3 regions of the Vibrio sp. VPAP30 genome follow, and region 2 is predicted to be linked to each of the others. Evidence: riboswitches for the same ligand, from Rfam matches in the RefSeq annotation. Region 2 holds a riboswitch; each other region holds the start of a gene.
The links. Region 2 has a riboswitch for thiamine pyrophosphate ahead of thiC (phosphomethylpyrimidine synthase ThiC). Riboswitches for the same ligand answer to the same signal wherever they lie in the genome.
Positions count from the first base shown of each region.

Region 1: another riboswitch for thiamine pyrophosphate. It lies ahead of thiD (bifunctional hydroxymethylpyrimidine kinase/phosphomethylpyrimidine kinase); the one in region 2 lies ahead of thiC (phosphomethylpyrimidine synthase ThiC).
Region 3: another riboswitch for thiamine pyrophosphate. It lies ahead of thiB (thiamine ABC transporter substrate binding subunit); the one in region 2 lies ahead of thiC (phosphomethylpyrimidine synthase ThiC).

Region 1 is NZ_LBLS01000026.1:9,952-16,071, reverse strand. Features, by position in the region: gene ZX61_RS10570 (phosphatase PAP2 family protein) at 1-319, opposite strand, end outside; gene ZX61_RS10565 (GGDEF domain-containing protein) at 442-1,404, opposite strand; gene tenA (thiaminase II) at 1,564-2,229, opposite strand; gene thiD (bifunctional hydroxymethylpyrimidine kinase/phosphomethylpyrimidine kinase) at 2,317-3,147, opposite strand; TPP riboswitch at 3,248-3,357, opposite strand; gene ZX61_RS10550 (HDOD domain-containing protein) at 3,513-4,343, shown strand; gene ZX61_RS10545 (LysR family transcriptional regulator) at 4,439-5,326, shown strand; gene ZX61_RS10540 (VCBS domain-containing protein) at 5,343-5,720, opposite strand; gene ZX61_RS10535 (DSD1 family PLP-dependent enzyme) at 5,993-6,120, shown strand, end outside.
Region 2 is NZ_LBLS01000039.1:1,822-7,941, forward strand. Features, by position in the region: gene ZX61_RS19800 (multicopper oxidase family protein) at 1-563, shown strand, start outside; gene crcB (fluoride efflux transporter CrcB) at 672-1,055, shown strand; TPP riboswitch at 1,125-1,223, shown strand; gene thiC (phosphomethylpyrimidine synthase ThiC) at 1,387-3,327, shown strand; gene ZX61_RS19815 (thiamine phosphate synthase) at 3,327-4,703, shown strand; gene ZX61_RS19820 (HesA/MoeB/ThiF family protein) at 4,693-5,469, shown strand; gene thiS (sulfur carrier protein ThiS) at 5,544-5,798, shown strand; gene ZX61_RS19830 (thiazole synthase) at 5,804-6,120, shown strand, end outside.
Region 3 is NZ_LBLS01000022.1:97,393-103,512, reverse strand. Features, by position in the region: gene mpl (UDP-N-acetylmuramate:L-alanyl-gamma-D-glutamyl-meso-diaminopimelate ligase) at 1-443, shown strand, start outside; gene ZX61_RS09580 (flavin prenyltransferase UbiX) at 458-1,081, shown strand; TPP riboswitch at 1,134-1,254, shown strand; gene thiB (thiamine ABC transporter substrate binding subunit) at 1,322-2,308, shown strand; gene thiP (thiamine/thiamine pyrophosphate ABC transporter permease ThiP) at 2,318-3,922, shown strand; gene thiQ (thiamine ABC transporter ATP-binding protein) at 3,906-4,610, shown strand; gene yjgA (ribosome biogenesis factor YjgA) at 4,860-5,387, opposite strand; gene pmbA (metalloprotease PmbA) at 5,497-6,120, shown strand, end outside.

The DNA.
Region 1 (6,120 bases), on a different contig from region 2:
GGCTCTCTGTCATATGCTTGAGCCCAGTTTTCGCTGCAAACCCAATCGCTAAGATGATGCCTAGTTGAACTATCTTGCTGAGAATTAGTGAGTTAGTGCCCACTATCTTCCAAGTAAAAAGTATCAGTAGAGTTAGTGTAATTAAAAACCCCTTTGAACCTGCGGAATCAGTCAGAATGGTGTAACTCAATCCCGTCAGTTCAGACACCTTGCCCAATAGGTCAAGGTGACTAACAAACAGTGTCATTGGCGCAATAACGAGCAAAAAAGCAATGAGCAACGCTAAGCCTTCGCGCTTGTTCTGAATGAAGTTTTTCACGATAGGGATTCACTACAACTAAAACCGGAGCTGAAGTTTAGTCGAGTTAAGGTGGAAATTTTATCAATACAATGTCAATTTAATGAAATTTCGTGTTGATTGACGCGGTTAAGCATCGCAACTCAACGAGACTTGCTACGTTTCACCTCTAGCATTCGTTTGTCGGCCACATCAATTAATGACTCTAAAGTTGTGTCATTCAAAACTTTAGAAGAGGCGACACCGACACTAAACGTTATTTGATAACGATGTGTCGAATCTTGGTTAAATTTCTCCACCGATTGAGTAAAGCGGTCAATGGCAATATGAGCTACCATCTCTGTTGTTCCTGACATCAGTACTACAAACTCATCTCCCCCCATGCGCGCGTACACGTCAGACTCTCTAAAAGAAGACTCCAACAGCCGAGTAAACTGCTTGAGTGCCTCATCACCGAGCTGGTGACCAAATTGGTCATTAATCTGCTTGAAGTTGTCTAGATCAAAATACGCAAGAGAAACAGGAAAACCACCAAAGCGACAATAGTCGAGTAACTTTTCTCCTAAAGAAGAAAAACCGCGCCGATTAGATATTTGAGTTAATGGATCTGTCGTTGCTGTCACTCGCGTCACTAACTCCTGCTCAACGATTTTAGCTAAGTCAATGAGGTCGTTTATTTGCTCTTGGTTAAAGTGACGAGGCTTAGTATCTATGACACACAAAGTACCGAGCATAGTATTATCATGATGGGCAAGAGGAACGCCTGCGTAAAAGCGGATACCTGGCTCACCGACAACAAGAGGATTGTCAGCAAAGCGATCATCTTTGGTCGCATCCGAAATGATGAAAGGCTCGGTGCCAAGAATAGCATGACCACAAAACGAAATATCACGAGGTGTTTGTTGCGCATCCATCCCATAACAAGACTTAAACCACTGTCGATCACTATCGACAAGGCTCACCACAGCGATAGGCACATCAAATAACCTTTTTGCTAGGCGAGTAACGCGATCAAAACGTTCTTCAGATTCCGTATCTAGAATGTCGAGCTGTTCAAGCTCCTCAATGCGCTGCGCTTCGTTTTTGGGTTTATTAGGTACCTGCATGCCATCATAGATACTTGTGGAAACATAATAAAAATTCTAGCAGCCGAATCTAGAGATGTCTGAAAGTTGACCAATATATTTCAAGTTCTGTTGCTTAGGGCAACCATCCGTAAGTAAAAAAACAATAACCTTAAAAGCCCCACCGTTTGCAATCAAATCCTAACGCTTTGCATCTAATCCTTGCTGCCAGAATGCTACTTCCATACGTGTGGCTGTTTTAAACACTTGAATTAAGTTCTGACCACGCTGGCTATGGATATCAATCTCTTCTAGTAACTGATTGAGATGAGCTGCCCATCGTGCGACGGTAGATTGAAACTCCTCTCCACTGTATAGCTCAATCCAACTTTGATAAGGGTTCCCTTCTAGCTTCGCGGTTTTACTTTCTCTTAGCGCTTTACCAATCACCGCGTAACCAATCGAACAAGGTGCCAAACCGATATACAGTTCGATTAACTCTCCTGTCATGCCAGCATCTAGTACATAGCGTGTATAAGCGACGGTAGCGACATCTTCCGGTTCATTTTCTAAGTCAGATTCGGTTAACCCCCACTGGTCGCAATAGTCCACATGATGTGCTATCTCAGAATCTAACAACGCATGAAAACTTGGGAGCACTCGGCGCATCTCTTCTAAGCTACGGGCTTTATACATAGCTAGCGCGTAGGCACGGGCATACTGTTTTAGAAACAAAAAGTCTTGCTTCAAGTAATGTAAAAAACAAGATTGCGGCAACAACCCGCTGGAAAGTTGCTGAACAAAGGAGTGGTCTGTGTACTGGTGCCAATCGGACTGACAGGCTTCGATAATGTCTTGGTATTTCATGTGTAAGGTTTCCGCACGTAATTGACGATTTGTCTCAGTGTCACCATCACTAGGGTATGAAGGGTTACGATGTAGAGCCAGATGCCCTTAACGCACATTCGTATGTCCACAGAAAAAGTGGTGTACCGGACCATGCCCGTTACCCACCTCTAGCTGATCGGCATGAGCGATAGCTTGAGAGATGTATTGCTTACCAAGGTAAACGGCTTTATGCAGGCGGTTCCCTTGAGCAAGATAAGAAGCAATGGCCGACGAAAGCGTACAACCTGTACCGTGGGTATTCTTGGTTGCCACTCGTTTTGCGCACAACAACTCACTGCTCTGCTGTTGGATAAGGAGGTCATCGCTACTTTGGTCTGTTTCTAAATGCCCGCCTTTAAGCAGTACTGCCTTGGCGCCAAGTGTTCGTAGAGACTCGATCATCGCACCCATTTGATCTTCATCTTGAGGCATTTCTCCCTCTATCAAGGCCGCGCCCTCAGGCAAGTTAGGTGTGATTAAATCGGCAAGCGGCAGTAGTTCCTGCTTTAATGTCGAAATGGCCGAACGCTCTAACAGTAAATCACCGCTTGTTGCCACCATAACAGGGTCAACCACTAAATGCTTTGGTTGATATTGTCGGATTTTAGCGGCGACGACTTTGATGATCTCGGTATCGGCAAGCATGCCCACTTTGACTGCAGCAACATTAAGATCGGTAAATACAGCATCCAATTGGCTTTCAATGTGCTCAATCGGGATGGGGTGAATAGCGGTTACGCCTTGGGTGTTTTGCGAGGTAATGGCAGTGATCACTGAACACGCATAACTGCCTGTCGCCGACATGGCTTTTATATCAGCCTGTATGCCTGCTCCACCACCGCTGTCAGAGCCAGCTATGGTTAATACGATCGGGGTAAAATCTTGTGAGTGTGGCATAGATGCTCCTACGACATGACGTACAGGAACTCTCGACCACGAAAGAAAGCTCAGAGAATGAGCTTAGCCATCGAATACGACTACACTAAACATTGTTACTGGATTAATGCAGATAGTTCCCTACGTCAGTGCTAACTGAATCAGGTTCAACGGGTCTCGCTTCGCGATCTCAGCCCTTTCCCTATAGGGTAGGCTCCCCGACTATTTCGTAAATGATAACAATAATTTTCATATTATTGCAGCACTTATTTAGCCCTATTAGACAGATCGAACAACTCCCTATATGGATTCGATTGATCATCTTTGTAAGAGTCAGTTTTTGTGAACTATATTAATTAATCTCACATGGAATAAAGGAGAGTGCGATGAGCCAGGAGGCACTACTATCTCGTTTAAACGAATTACCTAGAATCCAACGAGTACTTCAAGAATTGCTTGATATGGTCAATAACAGCGAGGTTGACTTTAGAGCATTAGCAAAAAAAATATCAACCGATCAAGTTCTTAGCGCTCGACTACTCCGCCTCGCCAACTCGGCTCATTTTGGGGGCAACAAGAGTGTTTCTTCAGTCAATGAAGCACTGCTTCGAGTCGGGACTGGCCCAGTCAGAACTTTAGTTGTTGCGTCCGTCCTTTCAAGCGCTTTTCCAAGAATCAAAACCTTAGACATGGACAAGTATTGGGAGGAAACTTTCGAAGTGTCAATTATCGCTAGTAAAATCGCGCTTGAGACGGGGATGGACAGCAATGAAGTTTTTACCACAGGGGTACTACACAACATTGGCGAACTGATGATTCATACTTTAGTACCTGAGCAGGCAAAAGTGATCACACAACGCGCAGAGCAAGGAGAAAGCGCGATTGCTGTGCAGGAAGAGATTCTCGATATTACCGCCCCAACTCTAGGTGCAAAGTTAGCCAAATCATGGCATTTTCCTGACGATATGGTTGACGCAATTGCCAACTTTGACGAGCCACGCGATGCAGAGATCTCACCTAAGATGGCAACGACGCTACACTTAGCTCGTTCTATTCATCGCGACTGGGATAAACTCGAAAGCAATGAAGGAAAATCCCGTTATCTAACCGAACATCCAGACTCTCGCCTTTTGCATATTTCAGCTGACTTTGCCCCGACTATAGATAAATACCGAGGGAATGGTCGCGACCTCGCTACTTATCTCAATGCAGCGTAACTTTATAGGCGAGCCCTCTGCTCGCCTTTTTCCTATCAGAAATTATTGTTATCGCATAAACTAATCTAGATAAATTTTTGTTATGTGAGGATGTGATGATAAACCCTGCTTGGCTCAAAACCTTTGTGACTTTGATCGACACTGGTCACTTCACTAAAACTGCAGAAAAGTTGTTTATGACTCAGCCAGGTGTCAGTCAACACATCAAAAAGCTCGAACAGGCTTGTGGTTATCCCTTAATTGAAAGGCACAACAAAAGCTTTGAAGTGACCGACTCGGGACGTAAAGTCTATCAATACGCGACGCATATGGAGCGTCAAGAGTCAGAACTACTCAGGTCACTTAATATGGAGGACCCATTCTCTGGTAGTGTATCGATTTCTTGTTCTGGCTCTTTGGCTCTTCTGCTCTATCCGAATCTGCTCAATTTACAATGTAAATATCCTGCACTCATTCCAAGATTAGAAGCTGCACCACACCAAAAAATTGTTGCCGATGTTTTGTCTGGTATGACGGATATCGGTATCGTCACTCATATTCCATCTGATTTGAGATTTGATACCGAAAGATTAGGCAATGAACCACTATGCTTAATGTCACCTAAAAAATATACCTCTCGGCCGCTAACACAAGCTAGCTTGAAGGAAATAGGTTTAGTTCAACATCCAGATGCAAATCATTATCTTTCGATTTACTTTGCGCAATGTGGTGAACCCGAGCTAGAGAAAGTAAATATTGATGATATTCCTGTGACGGGCTACATCAATCAGCTGAACCAAATCTTACTACCTGTCGCCAATGGGTTAGGCTTCACCGTGTTGCCCAAAAGCGCTCTCGATACATTTGTAGAAAATGACCGCATTTCAATATTTGAGCCTTGTAATGAAGTGGTTGAAACACTCTATTTCTTAACGAAACGTTACCGCCAACGGCCAAAAAGATTTGAGACGATCAAAGCCGAGATGACTAAACATTTTCGTTAGTAGCGAAACAAGTAGGCTAACCAAAACGAAAGTTGGTTTCCAACTCTTCAATCCAAGCGCCACCTATCGCTCCAATCAGGACTATATTCACCGTAAAGCGTTTGCCTTCTTTCGAGCGCAAAGAAAAAGTTTCGAGTTTTCTTTCCCCTATAGCTAAATACTGGGTCTTAATGCTGTACACCGAGTAGTCCCAATATCCTGATTCGCTAATCACCAAAGAACCTAACGTCCCCGTTTTTGCCACGACGCTTTTAGGATTAAAACGTACACATCGACGATTTTCTCCACTAATCTGCAACTTACCCGAATCAAAAAGTAGTGGGAAGAAATCACTCTGTGCGACAAAAGAGTTCACCGTATGGTCGTCATTGGTCATTTGATGCAAGTAATCCATAACGTTCTCCTTAAGATAACTCAGCGACCGTGCGAGCCTATATCTATAGCTAACGCAATCTGCATGCCAGAAAACAATACTCAACAGGATGAATATTATCTCTTGTTTTCAAATAGATAATCTTGGACGGAAAAATTGCTCCCGTTCATTCCCAAAATGAGAAGCAAAACAAGACGAAACCCTCAATTTGGCAACGAAATATTTACAATCATTTTGCGTAGCTTCCAACTTAAAGTGTTAGTCTCCTCACTCCATAAAAAAAAGACAAAAAAATGAAGCTAGAACACATTGACACTCCGGCATTATTCATTGATATCGACGCAGTCGAGTCGAACCTTGTAACAATGCAACAAAGGATAGACCAGCTAGGTTTAACACTTCGCCCGCATACTAAGGCGCA
Region 2 (6,120 bases):
AGCAAGGAGAGTCCGTTTATGTCCGATATATGAAGGGTAGATTTCCGTTTCCTTTGTGTGAGTTTGAAGCGATCAAGTCTGATCTTTCCGATCACAAGCCGATCCCTCAACTTCCTCTTAATCCAGTGCCTGATCTTGATTTAGCCAATGCGGAGAAAATTGATTTCGTATTTGAATGGGAAGGGGCAATTTCACCGGTTGGGAAAGATGGTAAGTCTGTTCCTAAGTTTTGGTTAACCAATAAACGGGCTTGGGAAGGGATGTCGAAAGATAATATCCCCGCGCCACTAGCTTCATTACAACTGGGTAAAACTTATATTTTCTATCTCAAGAATGTCACTCAGTATCACCATCCAATTCATATCCATGGCCATACATTCACAGTATTAGATCTCAATGGTAAAAAGGTCGAGCAGCCTTTCCACACTGACACTGTTTTACTAGGCAAAAACGGTACGGCTATCGCAGCGTTTGTGGCGGATAATCCAGGGCGTTGGATGTATCACTGTCATGTGATAGAGCATATGAAAACCGGACTAATGGGGTATATTGAAGTAAAGTGACTCCTGTAACTTTTAAAAAGTTTGCAGTTAGCAATGGCTAAATCTTAATTTATGATCTTCCGCAAGCGTGTATTTTGGCTACAATACACCCAGTCAATCGGAGGAATTATGGGTCAGTTTTCAATTTTGGGTTTTATCGCACTCGGTGGTGCATTTGGAGCATGCTCTCGTTATCTTGTTTCGGAGTTTTGTGTTGCGCTTCTTGGGCGTGGCTTTCCATACGGTACGCTAACTGTTAACGTGGTCGGTTCTTTCATTATGGGTTTGCTTATTGCGGCTTTTGAAAATGAGATGCTAGCTACCGAACCATGGCGCCAAATTATCGGATTGGGCTTTCTTGGCGCGCTAACCACCTTCTCTACATTCTCTATGGATAATGTGCTTCTAATGCAGCAAGGTGCATTTTTTAAGATGGGTTTGAACGTGTTGCTGAATGTCTTTTTAAGCATTTCTGCTGCATGGATTGGTTTTCAAATACTCATTAAGAACTAATGTTGGTTAAAATTTAGCTAATTATTGTTCATCACGGCTTGGTTTACCTAAGCCGTTTTTATATACTGCAATTACTTGTCGGAGTGCCATAAGGCTGAGACCGTTTATTCGGGATCCGTTGAACCTGATCAGATTAGAATCTGCGAAGGGAACAAGAGAAGATATCTACACCAGAGTTTTGTCTGGTTACCTATCAAATAGTCGAATGTTGTTATATACCATTAGTGCACACTAATAAGGTCATAATTCGATTCCTCTTGTCGCATCTTTCCGCCAAGCATTTTTATCCCATTACTTTTTATCTAAGAATAACAAAGCAAGGAAAAATGCTATGTCGAGTCGCAAACAAGCGAGACTGGAAGCAAAACAGTTCATTGATACACTTTCGGTACAGCCGTACCCAAATTCAAGCAAAGTCTATGTAGAGGGTTCACGCCCAGATATTCGTGTACCTATGCGGGAAATCTCGCTCGCGGATAGTCTTATCGGAGGTACAAAAGAAGCGCCTATTTTCGAACCTAATGAGCCTGTACGTGTTTATGATACCTCTGGCGTCTACACTGACCCAGAACACGCTATTGACCTTTACAGCGGCCTACCAAAGCTAAGAGAAGGTTGGATAGAGGAACGCGCCGATACTGAATTACTCGACGATGTTAGCTCGGTATACACCAAGGAGCGCTTAGAAGACGAGACGCTTGATGAGCTACGTTATGGCAATTTGCCGCGAATTAGACGTGCTAAAGATGGTCAGTGTGTCACTCAGCTGCACTATGCGCGCAAAGGCATTGTTACCCCTGAGATGGAATACATCGCCCTGCGTGAAAACATGGGCCGTGCTCAGTATCGCGATGAGGTGTTGAATCAACAGCATCCAGGGCAAAGCTTCGGGGCCAATTTACCCAAAGACATTACTGCAGAATTTGTTCGTAAAGAAGTCGCAGAAGGTCGAGCGATTATCCCTTCCAATATTAACCACCCAGAATCTGAACCAATGATTATTGGGCGTAACTTCTTAGTTAAAGTAAACGCTAATATCGGTAACTCATCGGTGACATCTTCAATTGAGGAAGAGGTAGAGAAACTAGTATGGGCGACTCGCTGGGGTGGCGATACTGTTATGGATCTGTCTACTGGTCGCAATATTCACGAAACTCGTGAGTGGATTCTACGTAACAGCCCCGTGCCGATCGGTACTGTGCCAATGTACCAAGCGCTTGAAAAAGTGAACGGTATTGCGGAAAACCTCAACTGGGAAGTGATGCGCGATACTTTGATTGAGCAAGCAGAGCAGGGCGTCGATTATTTCACTATTCACGCAGGTTTACTGCTTCGCTATGTGCCTATGACGGCAAAACGTGTTACTGGCATTGTTTCTCGTGGTGGTTCTATTATCGCGAAATGGTGTTTAGCGCATCATCAGGAAAGCTTCCTATATACTCACTTCCGCGAGATCTGTGAAATCTGTGCCAAGTATGACGTGGCTCTTTCTCTTGGCGATGGTTTACGTCCTGGCTCAGTAGCCGATGCGAACGATGAAGCGCAATTTGCTGAGCTTCGTACTCTTGGTGAGTTAACCAAGATTGCTTGGGAATATGACGTACAGGTCATTATCGAAGGTCCTGGCCATATACCAATGCACATGATCAAAGAGAACATGGAAGAGCAGTTAGAACACTGCCATGAAGCACCATTTTATACCCTTGGCCCACTGACAACCGACGTTGCACCTGGCTATGACCATATTACATCTGGCATTGGTGCCGCGATGATCGGTTGGTATGGCTGTGCGATGCTTTGTTACGTTACACCAAAAGAGCACCTTGGCTTACCGAATAAAGAAGACGTTAAGGTGGGTATGATTACCTATAAGCTCGCAGCACATGCGGCTGACTTAGCCAAAGGTCACCCTGGTGCTCAGGTTCGAGATAATGCGCTCTCTAAAGCGCGTTTTGAATTCCGCTGGGAAGACCAGTTCAACCTATCGCTAGACCCTGATACTGCACGAGCTTATCACGATGAAACCCTGCCTCAAGAGTCTGGAAAGGTTGCACACTTCTGTTCAATGTGTGGACCTAAATTCTGCTCTATGAAGATTTCACAAGAAGTTCGTGAATACGCGAAAGATACTGATCAAGTAGCGGCTGACCAAGCTATCTCGATCAAAATGCTCGACGATCCACTAGAAGGCATGCGCCAAAAATCGCAAGAATTCCGAGAGACTGGTTCTGAGCTATACCACCCAGCAGCTCATGCAGAGGTAAGTGAGTAATGAGCAAAATCCTAATTCCGTCATCATTGATTGAGCTAACAGGCTTAGTTCAGCAATGTTTGTTGTTGGCGAAAGAACAGGGTTTTCGCATCGAAGAGATTGAGTTGGGTGTCAGCCCAACTCAGTCTGTTCAGCTTGTTCGCGACCAACAGATTACGCATGTCGCTACCGATCTCATTGAGGGGTATGACTGTGAGTCAGATTGCTCATTTGCTATTTATTACAGCTCTGCTTTATCGGTAGAAGCCTGTGCGAAGCAGTCTTCCAACGCTATCTTTATTGGTATTGCTGATGGTTTGGCTTGTGATAAAAGGGATGAAGTGCTTCAGCTTGATGTCTGGCGTCATCCCATTAACGACGAAGTGAGAGCACTTTCCGTTAGGTCTAAACTCAATTCTGTATTTGAGCCTGAGTATCACTTTGCTTGGATAGTTGTATTGACCGTACTCGACTTTCCTGTCGAAGATACGTTAACACTCGCGCGAGGAATGACAACTCAACAAGCGAATGTTTCACGTGAAACAGCGTTGAATGAGAAATCTTTGACTCAGTGGGCTGAGCAATTCAATCAGTTCCCAACTCCAGTACTAGAAGATAGCCGACTTGGCATACAAGTTGGGTGGTCTGCGCAAGGGGAGAGTGTCAGCTTTCCTAGTTTAACTAAGCAGAGTTTAGGGCTCTACCCAGTAGTTGATGATGTTGCTTGGATTGAACGCTTACTGCCGTTAGGTATCAACACTATTCAACTGCGAATCAAGAGCGCGCAGCAAGCCGATTTGGAACAACAGATCATTCGAGCGATTGAACTCGGTCGCCAATATCAAGCGCAAGTGTTTATTAATGACTACTGGCAGTTAGCGATCAAGCATAGTGCTTATGGTGTTCATCTTGGGCAAGAAGATATAGAAGAGTCAAACTTGGCTCAGCTAACCAAAGCTGGCATTCGTTTAGGCCTTTCTACCCATGGCTATTACGAGTTGCTTCGTATTGTGCAAATCCACCCTAGCTACATTGCGCTGGGACATATCTTCCCAACCACCACTAAGCAGATGCCATCGAAGCCACAAGGCTTAGTGCGCTTAGCTCTATATCAAAAATTGATTGATAGTATTCCTTATGCCTGCACGCAAGAGAGCACTAGTGGTTTGACTCTTGGTTATCCAACGGTAGCAATCGGCGGTATTGACCAAACGAACGCAGACCAAGTTTGGCAAACAGGCGTTTCGAGCTTGGCGGTCGTTAGAGCGATTACATTGGCACAGTCACCTGAGCCTGTGATTGAGTTTTTCAACCAGCTGATGAAGGAAAGGCAGTCAGCGTTTACTGATTCAATCTCGATAGCAACTAATGAAGAGAGAGAACAACATGCTCACTGATCAGCAATTCCTCCGCTATCAGCGTCAAGTCGCTCTGCCAGAAATCGCTGAAAGTGGTCAGGAGAGGCTGAGCAAGTCGCATGTATTGATAATTGGCTGTGGCGGACTTGGAAGTGCTGCGAGTCTCTATTTGGCGTCGGCGGGGGTCGGTAAGTTAGTGGTCGTTGATGATGATGAGGTCAATAGTAGCAACTTACAACGTCAGATCATCTATCGTGAACGTGATCTCCAGCTTGCTAAAACGGAAGCGACAGTCAAACAGCTTTCTGAACTTAACTCCATGATCCAAGTTCGAGCACTTCACAAGCGGCTCGATAAGGCACAGTTGCAGCTTGAAGCTATGCTGGCGGATGTCGTGTTGGACTGCACTGACAATATGCCAACTCGTCAGCTAATAAACCAAGTTTGTTTTGAACAAGCAAAGCCACTGATATCTGCAGCCGCGATTGGCTGGCAAGGCCAATTTGTTGTCTTTGACTATCAAGCGAATAGTAGTGCTGACGGAGACGAGGGTAAGGCTTGTTATCGCTGTTTGTATCCATTCGATGAACTGCCACATACGCAGAAATGTAGTGACAGTGGTGTGGTTGGCCCTGTGGTGGGCACACTTGGTAATTACCAAGCATTGGCGGCGATACAAAAACTTGCTACCGGCCAGTTTCATGTCGAGGTCGCCAAGCTGCATATTTTTGATGGTTTGAAAATGCAGTGGCGAACTATGGGGATAAGCAAAGACAAACAGTGCCAAGTTTGCGCTCAAGATTAGAGTGCAAGTTAACAGAGCAAAACATCCAATAGGTCTACTTAAAGTAACGATTGGAAATAAGAGAGATGGAAGCAATGGCGTTATCAGAACAACAAACAACACAAGCACTTGCCGAAGAACTCGATGTGATCACTATTGTCATCAATGACCAATCACATCAAGTTGCCAGTGCGTCAAATCTACAGCAAATCATTCGCCAGTTTGAGCTGCCTGAAATGGGGTGTGTTTTTGCAATTAATAACAATGTTGTGCCGCACAGTGAGTGGGCGAGTACAGTACTTTCGCAGGGAGATAGCATCTCTTTGTTTCAAGCTATCGCAGGGGGTTAAAGTCGATGCTTAAAATTGGTGATAAACTGTTCGAATCACGCCTGTTCACAGGAACCGGCAAGTTTGCTAATAGCCAATTAATGGCGCAAGCGATTCAAGCCTCAGGCTCTCAATTAGCGACCATGGCGTTAAAGCGCGTTGACGTAAACGATCAGCAAGATGATATTTTGAAGCCGCTAGTGCAATCGGGCGTAAACCTCCTACCGAACACTTCTGGTGCGAAGAATGCGAAAGACGCTGTTTTTGCCGCGCAACTAGCGCGTGAAGCGTTGGAGACAAACTGGTTAAAATTAGAAATTCACCCTGATCCTAAGTACTTGAT
Region 3 (6,120 bases), on a different contig from region 2:
CGTTAGCCAAGTTCATCAATACCAAACGTCGCCTTGAGCTTAAAGGTGAGGTCAATGGCATCACGGTTTACGACGATTTTGCCCATCATCCGACCGCGATTGAACTGACGCTCGGTGGATTACGTAACAAGGTCGGCGATAGCAAGATTATCGCGGTACTCGAACCGCGCAGCGCTACAATGAAGCGAGGTGTGCACAAGGATACGTTGGCCGCGTCGTTACAAAAAGCCGATCAGGTGTTCTTATATCAACCTGATTCGATAGATTGGTCGGTGGAAGAGATCGCCGCTCAATGTGCCCAACCCGCGCAAACCTCCAATAATGTCGATGAGCTTGTGGAGCAAATTGTGGCTAGTGCTAGCTCAGGTGATCAGATTTTGGTAATGAGCAATGGCGGGTTCGAAGGAATTCATAACAAGCTTCTGGCAAAGCTAGCCCAATAGTGTAGTTTTTAAATATGACCAAGCAACAAAAAGCCATCACCTTAGCCTTTACTGGTGCCTCCGGCGCTCCTTATGGTTTACGCCTGTTGGAGTGCCTACTGGCTGCTGATTATCAAGTTTATCTGCTTGTTTCATCAGCGGCGAGAGTGGTGCTAGCAACTGAACATGAACTCAAACTGCCCGCCAATCCTGATTCGGCTAAGCAAACTTTGGTCGAGCACCTTAACTGTGACCCAGACAAGCTGATTGTATGCGGTAAAGATGACTGGTTCTCTCCGGTAGCATCTGGCTCTGCTGCGCCGAAACAGATGGTTGTCTGTCCATGCTCAGCAGGAAGCGTTGCAGCGATTGCACACGGTATGTCGGACAACCTGATTGAACGTGCTGCAGACGTGGTGATGAAAGAGCGCGGCCAACTGCTGCTAGTGGTTCGTGAGACCCCATTTTCTACTCTGCATCTAGAGAACATGCACAAGTTGTCACAAATGGGCGTAACTATCATGCCTGCTGCACCAGGTTTTTATCATCAACCTAAATCGATAGAGGATCTGGTTGATTTTATGGTCGCGCGTATTCTTGACCACCTAGGAATAGAGCAAGGGTTAGTGCCGCGTTGGGGCTACGATCCCCATCATTAGCAGAGGTGTGAACAGCGCTAGCTATTGAGTCACATAACTATTACAATTCGACCGTTACTCATCGGGGAGCTATTGGCTTAACTTATGTTAGTCCAGCTGAGATCAAGCGATTGCTTGGGACCCGTGTACCTGAACCAGATAATGCTGGCGTAGGAATTGAGTCTGGACTGATTATCCGCTTCTCAACCCTGTGCCGCTCATACAAGGAGAGAGCGAGCAGTGAATAACACTCTAAGAACCATTTCAATCAGCACCCTCGCGCTAGCAACGTTAGCGACATTTCCATCTTTTGCCGAACAAAACAGCTTAACGATCTACACTTATGACTCTTTTGCTGCCGACTGGGGACCTGGCCCGGTAGTAGAAAAGGCGTTTGAAGCACATTGTGATTGTGACATTAACTTTGTTGCGCTGGATGATGGCGTTTCTATTCTCAACCGCTTACGTCTAGAAGGTGACAATAGTAAAGCGGACATCATTTTGGGTTTAGATAATAACCTGATGGCAGAAGCAAAGAAGACGGGCTTGCTCACACAGCATAGTGTCGATACCAGCAAGGTTACTCTACCTAATGGGTGGACGGATAAGACGTTTGTTCCTTACGATTTTGGTTATTTCGCGTTTGTTTACAACAAGGAAAAATTGGCGAATCCACCCCAAAGCCTTAAAGAGTTGGTGGAATCTCGAGACGACCTGAAAGTGATCTATCAAGATCCGCGTACTTCGACACCTGGACAAGGTTTGATGTTGTGGATGAAGTCAGTCTACGGTGATGATGTTACGCAGGCGTGGCAGAGTCTCGCGAAGAAAACTGTTACAGTGACCAAAGGTTGGTCTGAAGCTTATTCTATGTTCCTAGAAGGTGAATCTGATCTGGTGCTTTCTTACACCACATCTCCTGCTTATCATTTGATTGCTGAGAATGACAACAAATACGCTGCGGCTGATTTTGCCGAAGGCCACTACACCCAAGTGGAAGTGGCAGCAAAAGTTAAGGCTTCAAAAAATCAGAAGCTTGCTGATGAGTTCATGAATTTCATCCTGAGTGAAGAGTTTCAATCAGCAATGCCAACCGGAAACTGGATGTACCCAGTTACGGATGTAGCATTACCACAAGGCTTCGAAACATTGACTCTGCCAAGTAAAGCGTTGACCTTTAGCGCCGATCAAGTTGCTGAGAATCGTAAGTCTTGGGTTCGTGAATGGCAAAGTGCGCTCACTTTCTAAGGGGAACTTTTGCGTAATACCCCTAAAATAGGCCTATGGGTCGCGATATTAATCGCGACCTTTGTCATTTCTGCGCTCGGTGCTTTACTGGTTAATGCGCCTTCTTTGGATATTAGCCAGATATGGCATGAACCATACTATCGACATGTCACTAAATTCAGTTTCTATCAATCTTTTTTCTCTACTTTGCTCAGTGTTGGTTTGGCTGTTCCTGTCGCACATGCACTTTCTCGGCGTCGGTTTGTCGGAAAATCCTTACTACTAAAACTATTTGCTACGACACTAGTGTTGCCTGTCTTGGTCGGTGTGTTTGGCTTGCTCGCCATTTATGGTAATAGCGGTTTGATCGCAGAGCTGTTCAAAAGCTTAGATAGCAAGTTGCCGTTCTCAATATATGGGCTCAATGGTATTTTACTGGCGCACGTGTTTTTTAATCTTCCCTATGCGACCCGACTACTGTTGCAGGCGCTAGACTCTATCCCACAAGAGCAGCATAAACTGTGCGCTCATCTCGGAATGGGGCATTGGGATAAGTTTCGTTGGATCGAGTGGCCTCGGTTGCGACAGCAATTACCTCATGTCAGTGGCTTGGTGTTTATGCTCTGTTTCACCAGTTTTGCTACGGTAATGGCACTCGGCGGTGGGCCTAAGTCAACCACGATTGAACTGGCAATCTATCAAGCAATTAAGTTTGATTTTGATCTCCAAGCTGGTGCGCTATTGGCTATCTGGCAGATGATGCTGTGCGGTGTTATGGCACTGACTATTCAGCGTTTGGCCAAACCGATTTCTGTTACTTCTGGCTCTCAGACTCAGATTGTTTACTTGTCTAAAGACTCGTTTGTTTCTCAGTGTTGGGATTGGGGGTGGATAGCCTTTTCTATGTTGCTGGTATTACCGCCGCTACTGATGGTGCTACTCAGTGGTCTTAACAGCTATGCGATTGATGTTTTTACCGATGAGCGGTTCTGGCAAGCTCTATGGGCGTCAGTGAAAGTAGCCACAATGGCAAGTGTGATTGCGGTGATTGCTGGCATTGCCATCTTGTTAACCAGCCGGAGATTGCGCCTTAACTACCGTGAGAAGAGTGCCGATCATATTGAGCTGATTGGCACCATTATTCTTGTCACACCCGGTCTTGTGATTTCCACCGGACTGTTTCTATTGCTGCGTTCATTTACGGATGTATTTAGCTTAGCGTTAGTGGTTGTCGTAGCCGTGAATGCCTTAATGGGTCTGCCATATGTGATTAAAACGCTGTCTCAGCCTATGCTGCATGTCGAGCAGCAATATCAATATGTTTGTGCCAGTTTAGGCATGAAAGGTTGGAATCGTTTTAAAGTGGTCGAGTGGAAGGCGCTGAAGAAGCCGATGGCTCATGCCTTTGCGATCAGCTTTATGTTTGCCATTGGTGATTTAAGTGCGATTGCTTTGTTTGGTAGCCAAGAATTTCGCACCTTGCCACTTTACCTATTCCAACTGCTTGGTAGCTATCAAATGGAATCTGCCGCAGTAGTATCTGTAACTCTATTACTATTGAGCGTCGGCTGTTTCACGCTCATTGAAACCTTATTAAAAGCCAACTCGAAGGTGAATCATGCTGACCTTAAGTAATGTCGATTACTACTATCACAATGAACTGTTTCATTTTGATACCTCGATTTCACCGCAGTCGATCGTTGCCCTGATGGGGCCAAGTGGCGCGGGCAAATCGACCCTATTGGCTTTAGTCGCGGGTTTTATCGAACCGACCAAGGGCTCTATTGAGGTTGAAGGCAGTAATATTGTTGGCAAAGAGCCACATCAACGCCCATTCGCAATGCTGTTTCAAGAACATAACTTATTCGCTCATTTAACAGTGCGTCAAAACATCGGGCTTGGGCTTCATCCGGGGTTGAAACTTACTGCTCAGCAACAAAACGTAATAGAACAAGCAGCGCAGCAAGTTGGGGTAGAGGCGTATCTAGACCGTTTACCAGAGCAACTTTCAGGTGGGCAGCGGCAAAGAGTCGCATTAGCACGCTGCTTTGTTCAACCACATAAAATATGGCTGCTTGATGAGCCTTTTTCGGCGCTTGATCCTATTCTGCGTGAAGAGATGCTTAGTTTGGTGAGCAAGTTAGCTAAAGATAGAAAGATCACGGTGGTAATGGTGACGCATCATATTAGTGATGCCAAGGCGATTGCCTCTGATTTTATCTTTGTCGCCAATGGCAGAGTCGAAGTTGCGGATAACATTGAACAGCTGTCATCGAGTCATGCTAACCAAGCGCTAAGTGATTTTGTCCGCGCGGGGGAGTGAGGAGGGAACGGACTTTGCCCTTAGAGAGTTGAGTTCGGGCTTCGCCTTGCGAGAAACAAATCGTCATTCCATAGAGCGACGAAGGAGCGAGTAGGGAATCTCAGAAAGCCTTCGGCTCGCTTGAAGAGATCCCCAACTCGTTCGTACCTCACTCTCGGGGATGACTTGGGAACCATCAAAAAGAAAGGGTTGACGCTCTCACGTCAACCCTCAATATTCTTCAGCTCTTCAGCTCTTCAGCTCTTCAGCTTAAATCTCTTCTTCGTTTAGCGCTTTAAGCACTTGGAAGATTTCGCGGAATGCCTTGGCAGGCTTGCCCGCTTTTTTCTCTTTTGCCGCCTGACGAGCAAGCTGGCGTAAGCGTTGACGATCCGCGGCTGGATAAAGCTCCACCACCTCAGCGATGGCACTATCACCTTCTTCAACCACTCGATCACGCAGTTGCTCTAGCTTATGTAGCTCTGCCGTTGCTTGAGAGTGCTTGTTGCGAACCTTGTCTAATGCTGCTTGAAGTGGCTCAGTGTCTTCAAAGCGCATCAGCTTACCGATGTATTGAAGTTGACGACGGCGCGCTTCGTTTTTAAAGCGCTGTGCGTCTTTGATTGCCTCTGCAAGGTCTTCACTTAGCGGGAATTTTTCCAACACAGAAGGCTTCAGGCTGGCGAGTTCTTCACCTAGCTTTTGCAACTCTTCCATATCGCGTTTCAATTCGGTCTTACTGACCCAAATGATCTCTTCTTCCTCTTCCCATGGCGCTTTTTGATTCTTACGTGCCATTTTTCTGCCTTAATTTGAACATCTATTTCTCTATTTTAACAAGAATCGTGGGGAGAAAGCGAAATTCTTGTTATTCTAAAGGCAATTGATCTTAAGAAATAAAGAAAATATGGACGTAAGACAGCAAGTTGCTCAACAGCGCGTTGAGTTAGAAGCGGCAGTAGCTAAAGCGCTAGAGATGGCAGCAGAGAAGTCTGATGCAGCCGAAGTCGCCATTAGTAAAACAACGGGCTTAAGTGTTTCTACCCGTATGTGTGAAGTAGAAAACGTTGAGTTCAATAGCGACGGAGCATTAGGGATTACCGTTTACCGCAATCAACGTAAAGGCAGCGCTTCGACTTCTGATCTAAGTGATAAAGCGATTCAACAAACGGTTCTTGCCGCGCTCGATATTGCTCAATACACCTCTGAAGATCCATTTGCTGGCCCTGCACCTAAAGAGCTGATGGTGCAAGATGTGCCTGATCTTGATTTGTTCCACCCAGATACGCCAGATCCCGATTATGCAGCGCAAGTGGCGATTGCTGCTGAGAAACAAGCTCTGTCTTACAGCGATAAAATCAAACAGAGTGACGGTGCCAGTTATGACAGTCACTACGGTCTGAAAGTTTATGGTAACAGTCACGGCCTATTAGCAAGCTATGCTTCAAGCCGTCACAGTACCAGTTGTTGTGTGATTGGTCAGGGTAACAATGGTGAGATGGAGCGTGATTACAGCTACACGGTTGCGCGC